2 regions of the Caballeronia sp. LZ016 genome follow, and region 2 is predicted to be linked to the other one. Evidence: predicted binding sites of a transcription regulator. Region 2 holds the regulator's gene; the other holds the start of a gene.
The links. The regulator LexA, encoded in region 2, represses DNA repair genes until DNA is damaged. The targets are predictions, from matches to a motif close to ACTGTATNNNNATACAGT.

Region 1: a site for LexA is predicted at 4,040-4,057, ahead of imuA (translesion DNA synthesis-associated protein ImuA). Genes of this name have one in related genera too.

Annotation. Positions count from the first base shown of each region.
Region 1 covers NZ_JARTVY010000001.1:2,002,337-2,010,198, reverse strand. The annotation lists gene P9220_RS09550 (error-prone DNA polymerase) at 1-1,578, opposite strand, end outside; gene P9220_RS09545 (DNA polymerase Y family protein) at 1,586-3,169, opposite strand; gene imuA (translesion DNA synthesis-associated protein ImuA) at 3,114-3,977, opposite strand; rRNA gene rrf (5S ribosomal RNA) at 4,201-4,313, opposite strand; rRNA gene P9220_RS09530 (23S ribosomal RNA) at 4,480-7,362, opposite strand; tRNA gene P9220_RS09525 (tRNA-Ala) at 7,648-7,723, opposite strand; tRNA gene P9220_RS09520 (tRNA-Ile) at 7,768-7,844, opposite strand.
Region 2 covers NZ_JARTVY010000001.1:2,410,325-2,418,186, forward strand. The annotation lists gene P9220_RS11415 (sulfate ABC transporter ATP-binding protein) at 1-493, opposite strand, end outside; gene cysW (sulfate ABC transporter permease subunit CysW) at 502-1,380, opposite strand; gene cysT (sulfate ABC transporter permease subunit CysT) at 1,407-2,291, opposite strand; gene P9220_RS11430 (sulfate ABC transporter substrate-binding protein) at 2,456-3,490, opposite strand; gene lexA (transcriptional repressor LexA) at 3,737-4,405, shown strand; gene P9220_RS11440 (hypothetical protein) at 4,519-4,854, shown strand; gene P9220_RS11445 (DUF2939 domain-containing protein) at 4,935-5,525, shown strand; gene P9220_RS11450 (universal stress protein) at 5,542-6,051, opposite strand; gene nodI (nodulation factor ABC transporter ATP-binding protein NodI) at 6,395-7,309, shown strand; gene P9220_RS11460 (ABC transporter permease) at 7,319-7,862, shown strand, end outside.

The sequences.
Region 1 (7,862 bases), 410 kb from region 2:
ACCCGCCTCTCTGAGATAGCCGGCGACCGCCGACGGTCCATCCCACCACTGCTGCGACTTGCCGATGCGTTCGATCAGCGATGCATCGAGTCCGAGCGCCTTGCCGACGTCCTTCAGCGCGCTTCTCGTGTGATACGTCGTGACCGACGCCGCCAGCGACGCGCGATGCCGCCCATACTTCCGATAAATGTACTGGATGACTTCCTCGCGCCGCTGGTGCTCGAAATCGACATCGATATCGGGCGGCTCGTTGCGCGCCCGCGAGATGAAGCGCTCGACCAGGAGACCCATCCGGACCGGATCGAGCTCGGTGATGAAGAGACAGAAGCAGATGATGGAGTTCGCCGCCGAACCGCGTCCCTGACACAGGATGCCCTGGCTGCGCGCGAATGCGACGATGTCGTAGACCGTCAGGAAATACTTCTCGTATTTCAGTTCGGCGACGAGTTCCAGTTCCTTGTCGATCTGGCCGATGGTGTCGGCGTCGAATCCGTCCGGCCAGCGCTGCTTCGCGCCCTCGATCACCTTTTTGCGCAAATAGCTGGCGGGCGTCTCGCCGGTCGGCACGAGTTCCTCGGGATATTCGTACTGAAGCTCGTCGAGCCGGAACGTGCAGCGGGCTGCGACTTTCAGCGTTTCCGCGATCGCCGCCTTCGGATACAGCGCGCCGATACGCAAGCGCGTGCGCAAATGCCGCTCCGCGTTCGCTTCGAGCGCATACCCGCATTCGCCGAGCGGCCGGCCCAGTCGAATGGCGGTCAGCGTGTCCTGCAACGGCTTGCGCGATCGCGCGTGCATCAGCGCGCCGCTTGCCGCGACGAGCGGCAGACCGCTCGCCTCTGAGATGACGCGGCATGAGGCGAGACGCTCGTCGTCGCTGCCGTCCTGCCACAACTCCAGCGCGAGCCACGCTCGCCCCGCCGCGAAACCGGCGAGCCAGTGCGCGCGGTCGAGCGTGTCGGCAAGCGTCGCTGCGCGCTGCGGCACGAGAATCAGCAGGCAGCCGGGCAAATGCTTCAGATGCGCGATGTCGCCGCGCAAGTCGGTGACGTCCGTGGCATCGGACGATGCGGCCGGATCGGTGAAATCTTCCGGCCCCAGCCGATATTGGCCTTTCGGCGAACGCGAACGCGCGAGCGAAATCAGCTCCGACAGATTGCCGTAGCCTTCGCGGTTCGTCGCGAGCGCGATGAGCGTGCAGAACGGCTGGCCATCCGCATCCGTCAGATGCAATTCGCTGCCGATAATGAGCTTCAACGTCGGCTTGTCGGGTAGCGGCTGGCCTGCGAGCCGTGCGGCCTCGATCGCGGCTTTCGCCTTTGCCTGAATGTCCTTGATCGCGCCATGCGCGCGGACGACGCCCGCAAGTGAACACTCGTCGGTGACGGCGAGCGCGGTATAGCCGTGTTCGAGCGCGGCAGCGGCCAGTTCCTGCGGATGCGACGCGCCGCGCAGAAACGAGAAGTTGCTCAGGCAGTGCAGTTCGGCATATCCGGGCAAAAGCGCCGATGCAGACACCGCGCCCGACAAGTCGCTGCCCTCGCCGCTCAGACCGATGATGTCGTTCAGATCGTCCATGGCGGCGTCATCCGAAAAATCCGTGCAGGAACCAGGCGCCGCTCAATCGCTCGCGATAAAGCCAGAACATGCGGCCGCGATCGTCAGAGGCGACGTAATAGTCGCGCTGCACGCCGTTGCCGTCCCACCATCCCGCCTCGATGCGCTCGGTGCGGCTGATCAGCTTCAGCGGACGACGATAGAACGGCCGCTCGTTGCGCAGCTTCAGTGGCTGCGGTGTCTCCAGAATCCACGACGGGCGCGGCTGCGAAGGAACAGCCCGGTCGGGAAGTTCTAACTGCTCGCCGAGTTCCATGTCCGGCTCCGCCGTTTCCTGCTCTTCGTCAGGTAGTGCTTCGGCAGGCGCTTCCTTCGGCTTTTTCCCGCGCTTCGGCCTGGCATCGCGCACGATCTGATACGGCTCGACCGTCATTGCCGCCTCCGGCCGATGATCCTCGCGCGCGACCAGTTGCACGACGTTCTCCGCGCCCAGCCGCGCGCTCAGACGTTCGAGCAGTTGCGCCATCGATTCGTTATCGGAGGTGGGCATCGGAAAAAGCGTGTCGGACGGCGGCGCGTGCTCGCTGACCTTGTCGGCAAGCAGCTTCATCTCGATGACCGGCGCGATGAGCGTCGTCTGATTCAGCTTTTCGCGCAGCAGCCAGAGGATGTGGTCGGCATCGCGCGTCGGCACGGCCCAGCCGATCTGCAACGTCGAGGTTTTCGGCGCGTTGCGCGCGGCGAGTTCGTGCTCGAGCAGCAGAGCGAATCCGCTGACGGCGGCGTGATGCGCGCTCAGCCAGCCGGCCAACTGCAGCACGAGCCGGCGCGCTGCGAACAGCAACGCCTCGGCACTATCGACGCGCGCCTGCAATTCGAGCCGCGCCTCGAACGATGCGGGCGCGCAAAACGCCTCGCGAGGATCCGGCGCCTGCCCGTACGCCTGCGCGAGCCACTGCAGAATGCCTTGACCGAACCGGCGCGCCACGCCCTTGCGCGGCAAGCGGCGCAAATCGGCGAGCGTCGAGCAGCCGATCTGTTCGAACACATTGCCATGCGATTCCGCCGACGGAACGAGCGACACCGGCAAGGCGTCGAGCACGCGCACGAGCGTCGTACCTTTCACGATTCGCACACGACGCGTCACGCGTCGCGTACGCGCGTGCGCGAGCAGCCACGCGCCCCACGGAGTCGGCGCGCAACCCAGGCGTGAAGTAAAGCCGCAGCCCCTCACCGTGGACGTCACCTTCGCCAGCAGCGCGCGCAGCCCGCCGAACAGCCGCGTGCTCCCGCTGACTTCCAGCAGCACCGTATTGGCGTGCGCGAGCACGACCTTCGGCGTAAAGGCGAGCAAGGCCAACGCGACGGCTTCGAGCGCGCGCTGCTCCTCGCTGATATCCACCGCCAGCAGCGTCAGGTGCGGCGCCAGCGCAAACGCGTGCGAGCGCGTGCTGCCGGGCCGCACGCCGAGCCGAAACGCGATGAGATCGGGCAGCAGGATGCGCGCGTGATCGGCAAGCGCGAAGCAAGGCTGGTCGATGGCGTCTGCTGGGTCGTCATTGCCCGTCGGCCTCGCTCCAGGCGAAATCGAACTCGCCGATGCGGATGGCATCGATGGCGGCCTGACTGCTTCGAGCGACAAAAGCGGCAATGTCACCGCTATCCACAACATGTTTGACCTCTCGTGCTTTCCTTTGCTGACTCGCGCGACGCAAATGCTCGGGCAACGCCGGCAACTGCAACGGCAAGCGCAACTGCAACGGCTTCTCCAGCAGCGGACCGCGCCGCTTGATGATGTCGATTTCCAGCATGACGGCCTGCATCCATTCGCGACGGTTCATCGTCTGTGCGGTGGGCGGGAGGATCGGCTTGCACACCATGCGCAACGGCGCGGCGGAAGATTGCTTTGCGGCATTGAGCGGGCGGAACAAAAACGCCAACGATTGCGACTCCTGGGCCGCCACCTGAAGTCGGCGCAACGCTTCAGGACGCGCTTTCGGCAGCCAGATCAGCACTGCGCCGATGCCCTCCTGCTTCAGCGACTGTTCCGCGGCCCACAGCACCTGCTCGTCAGTTGCTCTGACCCAAACCAGCTTGTTCGTCGCGATGTGCATCGCCCGGAAGGCGGCGAAATTAGGCATCCACGGTGGCGCGATGAGTACGACGGAACGACTCTGGATGGTCGTCAGTTCTCGAAGGCAGCGTGCAAGCAGGCGGACTTCCCCAACGCCGCTCTCTTCGATCAGCAATTCCGTCACGGTGCCGGGAAGCCAGCCTGCGCCGGGCAAAACGCGATCAAGTAACCGATAACCGCTCGAGATAACATTCGGATGCGACGAGCTGAACTGCTCGCCTTGCCACAGTTGCTGTTGCAAGCGCGCAGTCAGCTGGAAATCGAGCAATGAAAGTGCGGCACCCATATGTTCCCGCTCGATAAATTGGACGGGCCGCTCATGCCTGATACGTGGCGACCTCTAGCTGTACTGTATATTTATACAGTATTTCGAGGGGAATGGTAACCGCTAGGGGTAGTAGGAGTGGGGCTTAGGAGTGCGAGGAAAGGCGGGTTACTGCGAAGATTCTTGCGCCGAAACGCAAAAACCCCACCTTTATGGGGTGGGGTTTTTGTTTAAGGCATGAGGAGCCTGACGATTACCTACTTTCACACGGGGATCCGCACTATCATCGGCGTGGAGTCGTTTCACGGTCCTGTTCGGGATGGGAAGGGGTGGGACCGACTCGCTATGGTCATCAGGCATGACTTGTTGTTGTCTCGCGAGGTGGCGCGACAACCAATCTGGGAAGAAGTAGATTCGGTAGTGACTGTTGGGCACAGTCGCGTCACTCAACCGGCGTGCTCCCTTCGGGGGTTGCATTGAGTAAGCGCTAAAGCGCTAACTCACTGTGAAACACACTGGTTATAGGATCAAGCCTTACGGGCAATTAGTATCAGTTAGCTCAATGCATTACTGCACTTACACACCTGACCTATCAACGTCCTGGTCTGGAACGACCCTTCAAGGGGCTCGAAGCCCCGGGGATATCTCATCTTAAGGCGAGTTTCCCGCTTAGATGCTTTCAGCGGTTATCTCTTCCGAACATAGCTACCCGGCGATGCCACTGGCGTGACAACCGGTACACCAGAGGTTCGTCCACTCCGGTCCTCTCGTACTAGGAGCAGCCCCCTTCAAATATCCAACGCCCACGGCAGATAGGGACCAAACTGTCTCACGACGTTTTAAACCCAGCTCACGTACCTCTTTAAATGGCGAACAGCCATACCCTTGGGACCGGCTACAGCCCCAGGATGAGATGAGCCGACATCGAGGTGCCAAACACCGCCGTCGATATGAACTCTTGGGCGGTATCAGCCTGTTATCCCCAGAGTACCTTTTATCCGTTGAGCGATGGCCCTTCCATACAGAACCACCGGATCACTATGACCTGCTTTCGCACCTGCTCGACTTGTCGGTCTCGCAGTTAAGCACGCTTATGCCATTGCACTATCAGCACGATTTCCGACCGTACCTAGCGTACCTTCGTACTCCTCCGTTACGCTTTGGGAGGAGACCGCCCCAGTCAAACTGCCTACCATGCACTGTCCCCGATCCGGATCACGGACCAAGGTTAGAACCTCAAACAAACCAGGGTGGTATTTCAAGGACGGCTCCACCGAAACTGGCGTTCCGGTTTCATAGCCTCCCACCTATCCTACACAGATCGGTTCAAAGTCCAATGCAAAGCTACAGTAAAGGTTCATGGGGTCTTTCCGTCTAGCCGCGGGGAGATTGCATCATCACAAACACTTCAACTTCGCTGAGTCTCGGGAGGAGACAGTGTGGCCATCGTTACGCCATTCGTGCAGGTCGGAACTTACCCGACAAGGAATTTCGCTACCTTAGGACCGTTATAGTTACGGCCGCCGTTTACCGGGACTTCAATCAAGAGCTTGCACCCCATCATTTAATCTTCCGGCACCGGGCAGGCGTCACACCCTATACGTCCACTTTCGTGTTTGCAGAGTGCTGTGTTTTTATTAAACAGTCGCAGCCACCAGTTTATTGCAACCTCTTCACCCTTCTGGCGCAGGCCAGTCAAGCTACAGAGGCGTACCTTATCCCGAAGTTACGGTACCAATTTGCCGAGTTCCTTCTCCCGAGTTCTCTCAAGCGCCTTAGAATACTCATCTCGCCCACCTGTGTCGGTTTGCGGTACGGTCATCGTTAGACTGAAGCTTAGAGGCTTTTCTTGGAACCACTTCCAATTGCTTCGCTTCCGAAGAAGCTCGCGCCACACCCTTGAATCCTGTGCCCGGATTTGCCTGAGCACCTTCTCCAATGCAGCGACCGGGACGTCCAACACCCGGACAACCTTCCGCGATCCGTCCCCCCATCGCATCTAACAATGGTGCAGGAATATTGACCTGCTTCCCATCAGCTACGCATTTCTGCCTCGCCTTAGGGGCCGACTCACCCTACGCCGATGAACGTTGCGTAGGAAACCTTGGGCTTACGGCGAGGGGGCTTTTCACCCCCTTTATCGCTACTCATGTCAGCATTCGCACTTCCGATACCTCCAGCATGCCTTTCGACACACCTTCGCAGGCTTACGGAACGCTCTCCTACCACACGTACTTGCGTACGCATCCGCAGCTTCGGTGACTGGCTTGAGCCCCGTTACATCTTCCGCGCAGGACGACTCGATCAGTGAGCTATTACGCTTTCTTTAAAGGGTGGCTGCTTCTAAGCCAACCTCCTGACTGTTTTAGCCTTCCCACTTCGTTTCCCACTTAGCCAATCTTGGGGACCTTAGCTGGCGGTCTGGGTTGTTTCCCTCTTGACACCGGACGTTAGCACCCGATGTCTGTCTCCCGTGATTGCACTCTTCGGTATTCGGAGTTTGCTATGGCGTAGTAATCCGCAATGGACCCCACAACCATGACAGTGCTCTACCCCCGAAGGTGATACACGAGGCACTACCTAAATAGTTTTCGGAGAGAACCAGCTATTTCCAAGTTTGTTTAGCCTTTCACCCCTATCCACAGCTCATCCCCTAACTTTTCAACGTTAGTGGGTTCGGTCCTCCAGTACGTGTTACCGCACCTTCAACCTGGCCATGGATAGATCACTTGGTTTCGGGTCTACGCCCAGCAACTGATCGCCCTATTCGGACTCGCTTTCGCTACGCCTGCCTTAATCAGTTAAGCTCGCTACTGAACGTAAGTCGCTGACCCATTATACAAAAGGTACGCCGTCACCCCTTGCGAGGCTCCGACTGTTTGTATGCATGCGGTTTCAGGATCTATTTCACTCCCCTCCCGGGGTTCTTTTCGCCTTTCCCTCACGGTACTGGTTCACTATCGGTCGATCACGAGTATTTAGCCTTGGAGGATGGTCCCCCCATCTTCAGACAGGATTTCACGTGTCCCGCCCTACTTGTCGTACCCCTAGTTCTTCCACGCTGCTTTCGCTTACAGGGCTATCACCTGCTATGGCCGCACTTTCCAGAGCGTTCAGCTAACAATGCAGATAAAGAGTACAGGCTCTTCCCATTTCGCTCGCCACTACTTTGGGAATCTCGGTTGATTTCTTTTCCTGCGGTTACTTAGATGTTTCAGTTCACCGCGTTCGCTCCACATGACCTATGTATTCAGTCATGGGTGACCCATACGGGCCGGGTTTCCCCATTCGGACATCTTCGGATCAATGCTCGTTTGCCAGCTCCCCGAAGCTTTTCGCAGGCTACCGCGTCCTTCATCGCCTGTGATCGCCAAGGCATCCACCACATGCACTTGTTCGCTTGACCCTATAACGAGTGCGTCTCTCATCGAGCCACATCCGCCATAGGCTGAGTTTTCGCGTTGTGCCGTATTCCAAGTCATCATTAAGATCACTTTTCATACTCGATACAATCACTACCCTGAACCTGCTACTCACGCCCATCTCTAAGCGCTTTCCCAGATTCTCTTTACTACTTCTTCCAGATTGTTAAAGAACGTTTAGCCGACAAGCGTGTTTCAATACTTGCGACATCAACTGGCTAGCAATCGCCAATGCTTAACGCTTACCCGAAGCGCTAGGCATTGAGGATTGGTGGAGGATGACGGGATCGAACCGACGACCCCCTGCTTGCAAAGCAGGTGCTCTCCCAGCTGAGCTAATCCCCCGATGAGGCCTGACTAAGGTGTTGCCCAGCCACGCCTGATTCGGATGGTGGGTCTGGTTGGATTCGAACCAACGACCCCCGCCTTATCAAGACGGTGCTCTAACCGACTGAGCTACAGACCCTTAGCCTGTCTTTCTGAC
Region 2 (7,862 bases):
CGAACGGCTCGTCGAGCAGCAGCACTTTCGGTTCGACGGCGAGCGCGCGCGCCAGCGCGATACGCTGCCGCTGACCGCCCGACAGCTCCGACGGAAAGCGCTGCGCGAGCCAGTCCAGTTGCACGAGCTTGAGCAATTCATGCACTTTCTCGCGGATGGCCGCTTCGGTCGGGCGCTCGCGGCGCGGCTTCACGCGCAAACCGAACGCGACGTTCTCGAACACCGTCATGTGCCTGAACAGCGCGTAATGCTGAAACACGAAGCCCACTTGCCGATCGCGTGCGCCGACATGCGCGACGTCTTCGCCGTTCAGCATGACCTGGCCCGCATCGGCGTGTTCGAGGCCCGCGATCACGCGCAGCAGCGTGGTCTTGCCGCATCCCGACGGCCCGAGCAGCGCGACCAGTTCGCCCGCCGGAAAGTCGAGCGTGACGTTGTCGAGCGCGGTGAAGTCGCCGAAGCGCTTTTGCAGATTACGAACGATGATGCTCATGATGATCCTCAGTTCTGTGCGCCTTGTTTCGCATCGTCGAGCGACTGCGACATCCGCCGCTCGGCGATCAGCTTCAGCCCGAGCGTGACGAGCGCGAGCAGGGCCAGCAGCGACGCCACCGCGAACGCGGCCGAGAAGTTGTATTCGTTGTAAAGAATTTCGACATGCAGCGGCATCGTGTCGGTCTGTCCGCGGATATGACCCGAGACCACCGACACCGCGCCGAACTCGCCCATCGCGCGGGCGTTGCAGAGAATCACGCCGTAGAGCAGGCCCCACTTCACGTTCGGCAGCGTCACGCGCCGGAAGATCTGCCAGCCGGATGCCCCCAGCACGTGCGCGGCTTCCTCTTCGTCGTTGCCTTGCGCCTGCATCAGCGGAATCAGCTCGCGTGCGACGAACGGAAACGTGACGAAGATCGTCGCGAGCACGATGCCCGGCACCGCGAAGATGATCTGCACGTCATGCGATGCGAGCCACGGCCCGAACCAGCCCTGCGCGCCGAACATCAGCACGTAGATGAGGCCGGAGATGACCGGCGAGACCGAGAACGGCAAATCGATGAGCGTCGTCAGGAGCGCCTTGCCGCGAAACTCGAACTTCGCGATCGCCCAGGACGCCGCGAGACCGAACACGAGATTCAGCGGCACGGCGATCGCGGCGGTCATCAGCGTGAGCTTGATCGCGGACCACGCGTCCGGGTCCTTCAACGATTCGAAGTAATAGTCGATGCCCTTCGCGAATGCCTGCGCGAACACCGCAACGAGCGGCACGACGAGAAAGAGCGCGAGAAAAAGAAGCGCGATCGCGGTGAGCAGCCAGCGTATCGCGCGCGGCTCCGTCACCGGATTGAGCGCAGGAACTTCGCGCTGGTCAGCGGTGTTCATCGCGATCGCCTTGCTGTCGGGCGTGCTCATGCGCGGCCTCCGTCGACATGCAGCGTCGGGACCGGCGGTGCGACCGTCCTGCTCGTGCGCCGTTGCAGAAACCATTGCAGCGTATTGATGAACAGCAGCATCAGGAACGATACGCACAGCATCACCACCGCAAGCGCCGTTGCACCGGCATAGTCGTACTGTTCGAGCTTCGTGATGATGAGTAGCGATGTGATTTCCGACTTCATCGGCACGTTGCCGGCGATGAAAATCACCGACCCGTATTCGCCGAGCGCGCGCGCAAACGCGAGCGCGAAGCCCGTCAGCAGCGCGGGGAAAAGCGATGGCAGCACGACGCGGCGAAACGTCAGCCAGCGGGTCGCGCCGAGGCACGCAGCGGCCTCTTCCTGCTCTCGCTCGAATTCCTCGAGCACCGGCTGCACCGTGCGCACGACGAACGGCAAGCCGATGAACGTCAGCGCCACCAGCACGCCGAGCGGCGTGAACGCCACCTTGATGCCGAGCGGCGCGAGCAATTGCCCGATCCAGCCGTTGCCCGCATAAACCGCGGCGAGCGAAATGCCCGCGACGGAAGTCGGCAGCGCGAACGGGAGATCGACGATGGCGTCGACGATACGCTTGAACGGAAACGTATAGCGCACCAGCACCCACGCGACGAGAAAGCCGAACACCGCGTTGATGAGCGCCCCGCCGAGCGCGGCGAAGAACGTCAGCCGGTACGACGCCAGCACGCGCGGCGAGCTGACCGCGCGCACGAACTGCGCCCAGTCGAGCGTCGCCGTCTTGGCGAAAGTAGCCGCAAGCGGTATGAGCACGATGAGGCTCAGATACGCGAGCGTGATGCCGAGCGTCAAGCCGAAGCCCGGTAGCGCGCTCGGCTTGCGCAGGTTGAAAGTGGTCATGCTCGAATTGTCCTGTCCAGTGCGCCGGGGCGGGCGCTTGTTGCTGCACGTGCGACGAGCGGCGTCATGGCGCGCCGCTTGGTCATTTGCCGATCCGGCTCGATGCTCCATCATCGAGCCGCCCTGCTCCGTGTCGTTACTGCCTTGCCGTTACTGCCGTGCCATTACTGCGGCTGATAGATCGAGTCGAACACGCCGCCATCCGCGAAGTGCGTCTTCTGCGCCTTCGTCCAGCCGCCGAAGGTATCGTCGATGGTGTAGAGCTTCAGCTTCGGAAACTGCTTCGTCAGACCGGCCGGAACCGTGTTCGAACGCGGGCGATAGAAGTTGCGCGCCGCAATCTGCTGTCCTTCGTCGCTGTACAGATACTTCAGATACGCCTCGGCGAGCTTGCGCGTGCCGTGCTTGTCGACGACCTTGTCGACCACCGCGACCGGCGGCTCCGCCAGGATGCTCACCGACGGCACGACGATCTCGAACTTGTCCGGCCCGAACTCCTTGAGCGACAAGAACGCCTCGTTCTCCCACGCGATCAGCACGTCGCCTTGCCCGCGCTGCACGAAGCTCGTCGTCGCGCCGCGCGCGCCGGAATCGAGCACGCCCGCGTTCTTGTAGAGCTTCGAGACGAAGTCCTTCGCGGTCTGCTCATTGCCGCCGGGCTTGTGCTGCGCATACGCCCACGCTGCGAGATAGTTCCAGCGCGCGCCGCCCGAGGTCTTCGGGTTCGGCGTAACGATGGATACGCCCGGCTTCGTCAGGTCGTCCCAGTCCTTGATGTGCTTCGGATTGCCCTTGCGCACGAGGAACACGATCGTCGACGTGTACGGCGACGCGTTATCCGGTAGGCGCTTCTGCCAGTCGCCGCTGACGAGCCCCTTGCCGGCGAGCGCGTCGATGTCATAGGCGAGCGCGAGCGTTACGACGTCGGCCTGCAGTCCGTCGAGGACCGCGCGGGCCTGGCCGCCCGAACCGCCGTGCGACTGCTTGAAAGTGACCGTTTCGCCGGTGTCGGCCTTCCATTTCTTCGCGAACGCCTGATTGAAGTCCTGGTACAGCTCGCGCGTCGGATCGTAGGAGACGTTCAGAAACGATGTCTGTGCGTGCGCCTGAACACCGATGCCAATCGTCGCCGCCGCCAGCGCCAACGCGGTGAGCAGCTTTCTTCCCCTGGTCCCCAATCCCGCTTTCGTGCTTTGCATTCCCCGTTCTCCGTCTTATCCAATTGACGGAATCAGTCTATCGGCGCGGCTATATGATTAGAAATAATCGTTTTTCATCTTTTTATACCGAAACGTGCTAACGACCGGCGCTTTGGCGTCCTTCCATCGAAAACGCCCGCTGCGGGGCGCTGCCGGGGCGAAGTTAAAGTAATGCTTGAAAAGTATGAAATACTGTATAAAAATACAGTCATCTGTTCATCCATACAGCGCAGCAGGGGCCAGCCAGTGACTAGAACCTCAAGACTTACCGCTCGCCAGCAGCAGGTCTTCGAACTCCTGCAGCGCGCTATCGAGCGCACCGGTTTCCCGCCCACGCGCGCCGAAATCGCTGCGGAACTCGGCTTCAGTTCGGCCAATTCCGCCGAGGAGCATCTTCGAGCGCTGGCGCGCAAGGGCGTGATCGAATTGGCCGCAGGGTCGTCGCGAGGCATCCGGCTGATCAGCGAAGCCGCACGCTCCGACGAGCTTCCGCATCAGTTCACGCTGCCGCATCCGAGCATCATGCAATTGTCTCTGCCGCTCGTCGGCCGGGTGGCGGCCGGCAGTCCCATCCTCGCGCAGGAGCACATTTCACAGCACTACGCGTGCGATCCGGCGCTCTTTTCCAGCAAGCCGGACTATTTGCTGAAGGTGCGCGGGCTGTCCATGCGCGACGCCGGCATCCTGGATGGCGACCTGCTCGCGGTGCAAAAACGCACCGAAGCCAAAGACGGGCAGATCGTGGTCGCGCGTCTCGGCGACGACGTCACGGTCAAGCGCTGGAAGCGTCGTTCGGACGGCGTCGAACTGATCGCCGAGAACCCGGACTACGAGAACATTTTCGTGCGCTCCGGCAGCGGTGAATTCGCGCTGGAAGGCATCGCGGTCGGTCTGATCCGCTCGGGCGAGTTCTAGCGCGCCCGCTTCCCCCACGCCACGCACGACGCGGCGCGTTTCGAGTACATCAAAGCATGACGGCAGCCGTTCGCGGCTTGGCCGCAGTGCGTCCTATCGCCTGGAGAGTCATCATGGAACGTTTTGCCCGTTTGTTGCCCTTCCGCCAGTTCGGCCGCCTGCGTCATCTGCGTGCGTTGATTCCCTGCGGCGTCGCGGCGCGTCCGCTTGCTGAAGCCACGCCGGATCTGTTCGATGAAATGCCGGTGCTGCCGTCGCGTCAGCCGGCGTTCGCCCGGGTGTCGCTTGCCAAGACGGTCCATGCGGAGCCGGCGCAGCGCGCCCCGGTGCGGGTCTATCGCAGCGAATCGCGCGTCATCATGGTCGGCAAGATCAGCGAGGTGTCGCGCATGCTCGACCGCTGCATCGACGAGGAACGTGCCGGCGGCGCGGGCGGGTTTCTGGCGTGAACGTCGCGGGTTGCGGGATCGTTCTTGCACCGGCGCGGTCAATCTGAGTCAGACCGACGCTCGAGAGGCTCGTGCACCGCATGTCGCGAACTACCCGTCTTGTCGCTATTGCACTCGCTGTCGTTCTGTGCGGCGCGGCGGTGGCATTCATGTATGCGTCGCCGTATCTGGCGCTGGATCGCGTCAAGCGCGCGGCTGATGCGCGCGATGCAGAGACTGTCAGCGAGTACGTCGATTTTCCGGCGTTGCGCAGCAGCCTGAAGGAACAGGTCGCGGCGCTGCTGACGCGTCGCATCGACATTCAGAAGAGCGGCAATCCGCTCGCGATTCTCGGGGCGATGATCGGCGCGGCGCTCGTCGGGCCGCTGGTCGACTCCTATGCGACACCCGATGGCGTCGCCGCGATACTCAACGGCATTCCGCCGCGCGGCGTTCCTGGCGAACGGCCGCCCGCGCCGTCACGAAACGGCGCGAGCGTCACGGCGGCGTCCGGTCCGCTGCCGCAACCGCCCGGTCTGCCGCAGCCGCCACAGACGACCGCCAGATACCGCGACATCAATACCTTCGTCGTGACCTATCAGCACGGCGCTGGCGATGCACGGTATTCGGCCATCTTCCGCCGCAGCGGTCTCGTGTCATGGAAGCTCGTCGCCGTCGATCTGAACGGCTGACGAGCGCGACGCCGAACTACGCGCCCTCTTCCGCCTTGACCGGCTTGGCGGCATACGCGGCGGCGTCTTCGGCTTCGGCGGATTCGCCTGCCTGACAGACCGCCACCAGAATGCTGCACGACACGCGATCGAGCAGCGGCGTGTTGCCCGCGCCCATCCACCATCGCGCCAGTCCGCTGCGGCAGCGATGCCCCACCACGACGAGATCGACCTTGAGGTTATCGGCGAGCGCGGCAATTTCGTCGATCGGATGCCCGAACGCGAAGTGCCCCTGGGCCTGCAATCCGCGCTCACGCAGCCAGTCGACGCCCTCCTGCAGGATGTCGCGCGCCGCATCCTCGAAACGTCCGCAAGCCACGTCGGTCAGCAGACCGGCGCTCTGCGCAATACTCGATCGCATGTCGACCACGGCGAGCACATGCGTTTCCGCGTTCAGATCGAGCGCGAGGTTCGCGCCCTGGCGCAGCGCTTTGCGGCCTTCTCGGGAGCCGTCGTAGCAGAGCAGAATTTTTCGGTAGCTTGTCATCATGCCTCCCTGCCGCATCGCAAGAGTGCGGCGTAACTTGATGATCGTGTGCCGCGACCCGCGTCGCAACGATGGAAAACGCTAATCTTGCGCAACGCCGCACCGTGTTAGCTTTAGCCGTGCCAGTTGCTGCCCGCCTTGTCCCGCAAGGCCGGGCACTTGTCGCCCGACACGTGCCTGACGCATCCGGCACGCGATTGAATCGCGCGTGCAGCATGCGGTTGCATGCAAAGCGCCGCACTGGTGCATTGGATTACACTAGCCCGCTGGATTCCCTTCTGGCAGGCGATGCATGACGAGCGACATCCCGCGCGGCGCAGCCGACGCACCCGACGACACTTCAGTGCCCGCGCCCGCCATCGAATTCACCGAAGTCAGAAAACGATACGGCGGAAAGAATGTCGTCGACGGACTGACCTTCCACGTGCGCCCCGGCGAATGCTTCGGTCTGCTTGGCCCCAATGGCGCGGGCAAGACGACGACCCTCAAGATGCTGCTCGGCATGACGTCGCCAGATAGCGGCACGATTCGCCTCGTCGGCGAGCCCGTGCCGGCCCGTGCACGTTTCGCCCGGCAGCGCGTCGGGGTCGTGCCGCAGTTCGACAATCTCGATCCCGACTTCACCGTGCGCGAGAACCTGCTCGTCTTCGGCCGCTACTTCGGGCTGACGGGCGCGCGGATGGCCGCGCTGGTGCCGTCGCTACTGGAGTTCGCGCGGCTGGAGAGCAAGGCGGACGCGCGCGTCGGCGAACTGTCGGGCGGCATGAAACGGCGGCTGACGCTGGCCCGCGCGCTCGTCAACGATCCCGACGTCCTCGTGATGGACGAGCCTACGACCGGCCTCGATCCGCAGGCGCGGCACCTGATCTGGGAGCGCCTGCGCTCGCTGCTCGCGCGCGGCAAGACCATTCTGCTGACGACGCACTTCATGGAGGAAGCCGAGCGCCTTTGCGACCGCCTGTGCGTGATCGAAGAGGGACGCAAGATCGCGGAAGGCCGGCCGCACGACCTGATCGCATCGGTGATCGGCTCGGACGTCATCGAGATCTACGGGCCGGACCCGCGTGCGCTTGCTGCCGAGCTGGAGCCGCTCGTCGAGCGAATCGAAGTAAGCGGCGAGACGATCTTCTGCTACGTCGACGATCCGCAGCCCGTGCACGCGCGCGTGAAGGGCCGCGCGGACGTGCGCTACCTGCATCGTCCGGCGAATCTGGAAGACGTGTTTTTGCGCCTGACCGGGCGCGAGATGGTGGATTGACAAAAAACAATGGACACTTTCGACCAGTCCGGTGTACGCGCCGGCAATCTCCGTGAGCAGGCCGGCCACCTGACGCCGCTTTCGAGCGCCCTGCCCGCCAACGCGACGCACTGGATAGCGGTGTGGCGGCGCAACTACCTCGTCTGGAAGAAGCTCGCGGTGGCGTCGATGATCGGCAATCTCGCCGATCCGATGATCTATCTCTTCGGCCTCGGGCTCGGTCTCGGGCTGATGGTCGGGCGAGTCGACGGCGTGTCGTATATCGCGTTTCTCGCAGCGGGCACGGTGGCCTCGAGCGTGATGATGTCCGCGAGCTTCGAAGCGATGTACTCGGGCTTCTCGCGGATGCAGGTTCAGCGCACCTGGGAAGCAATCATGCACACGCCGCTCACGCTCGGCGATATCGTGCTGGGCGAGATCGTGTGGGCCGCGAGCAAGTCGGTGCTTTCGGGCGTGGCGATCATGGTGGTCGCGGGCGTGCTCGGCTATGCGAATTTTCCGTCGATGCTGCTCGCGGTGCCGGTGATCGTGCTGACAGGACTGGCGTTCGCGA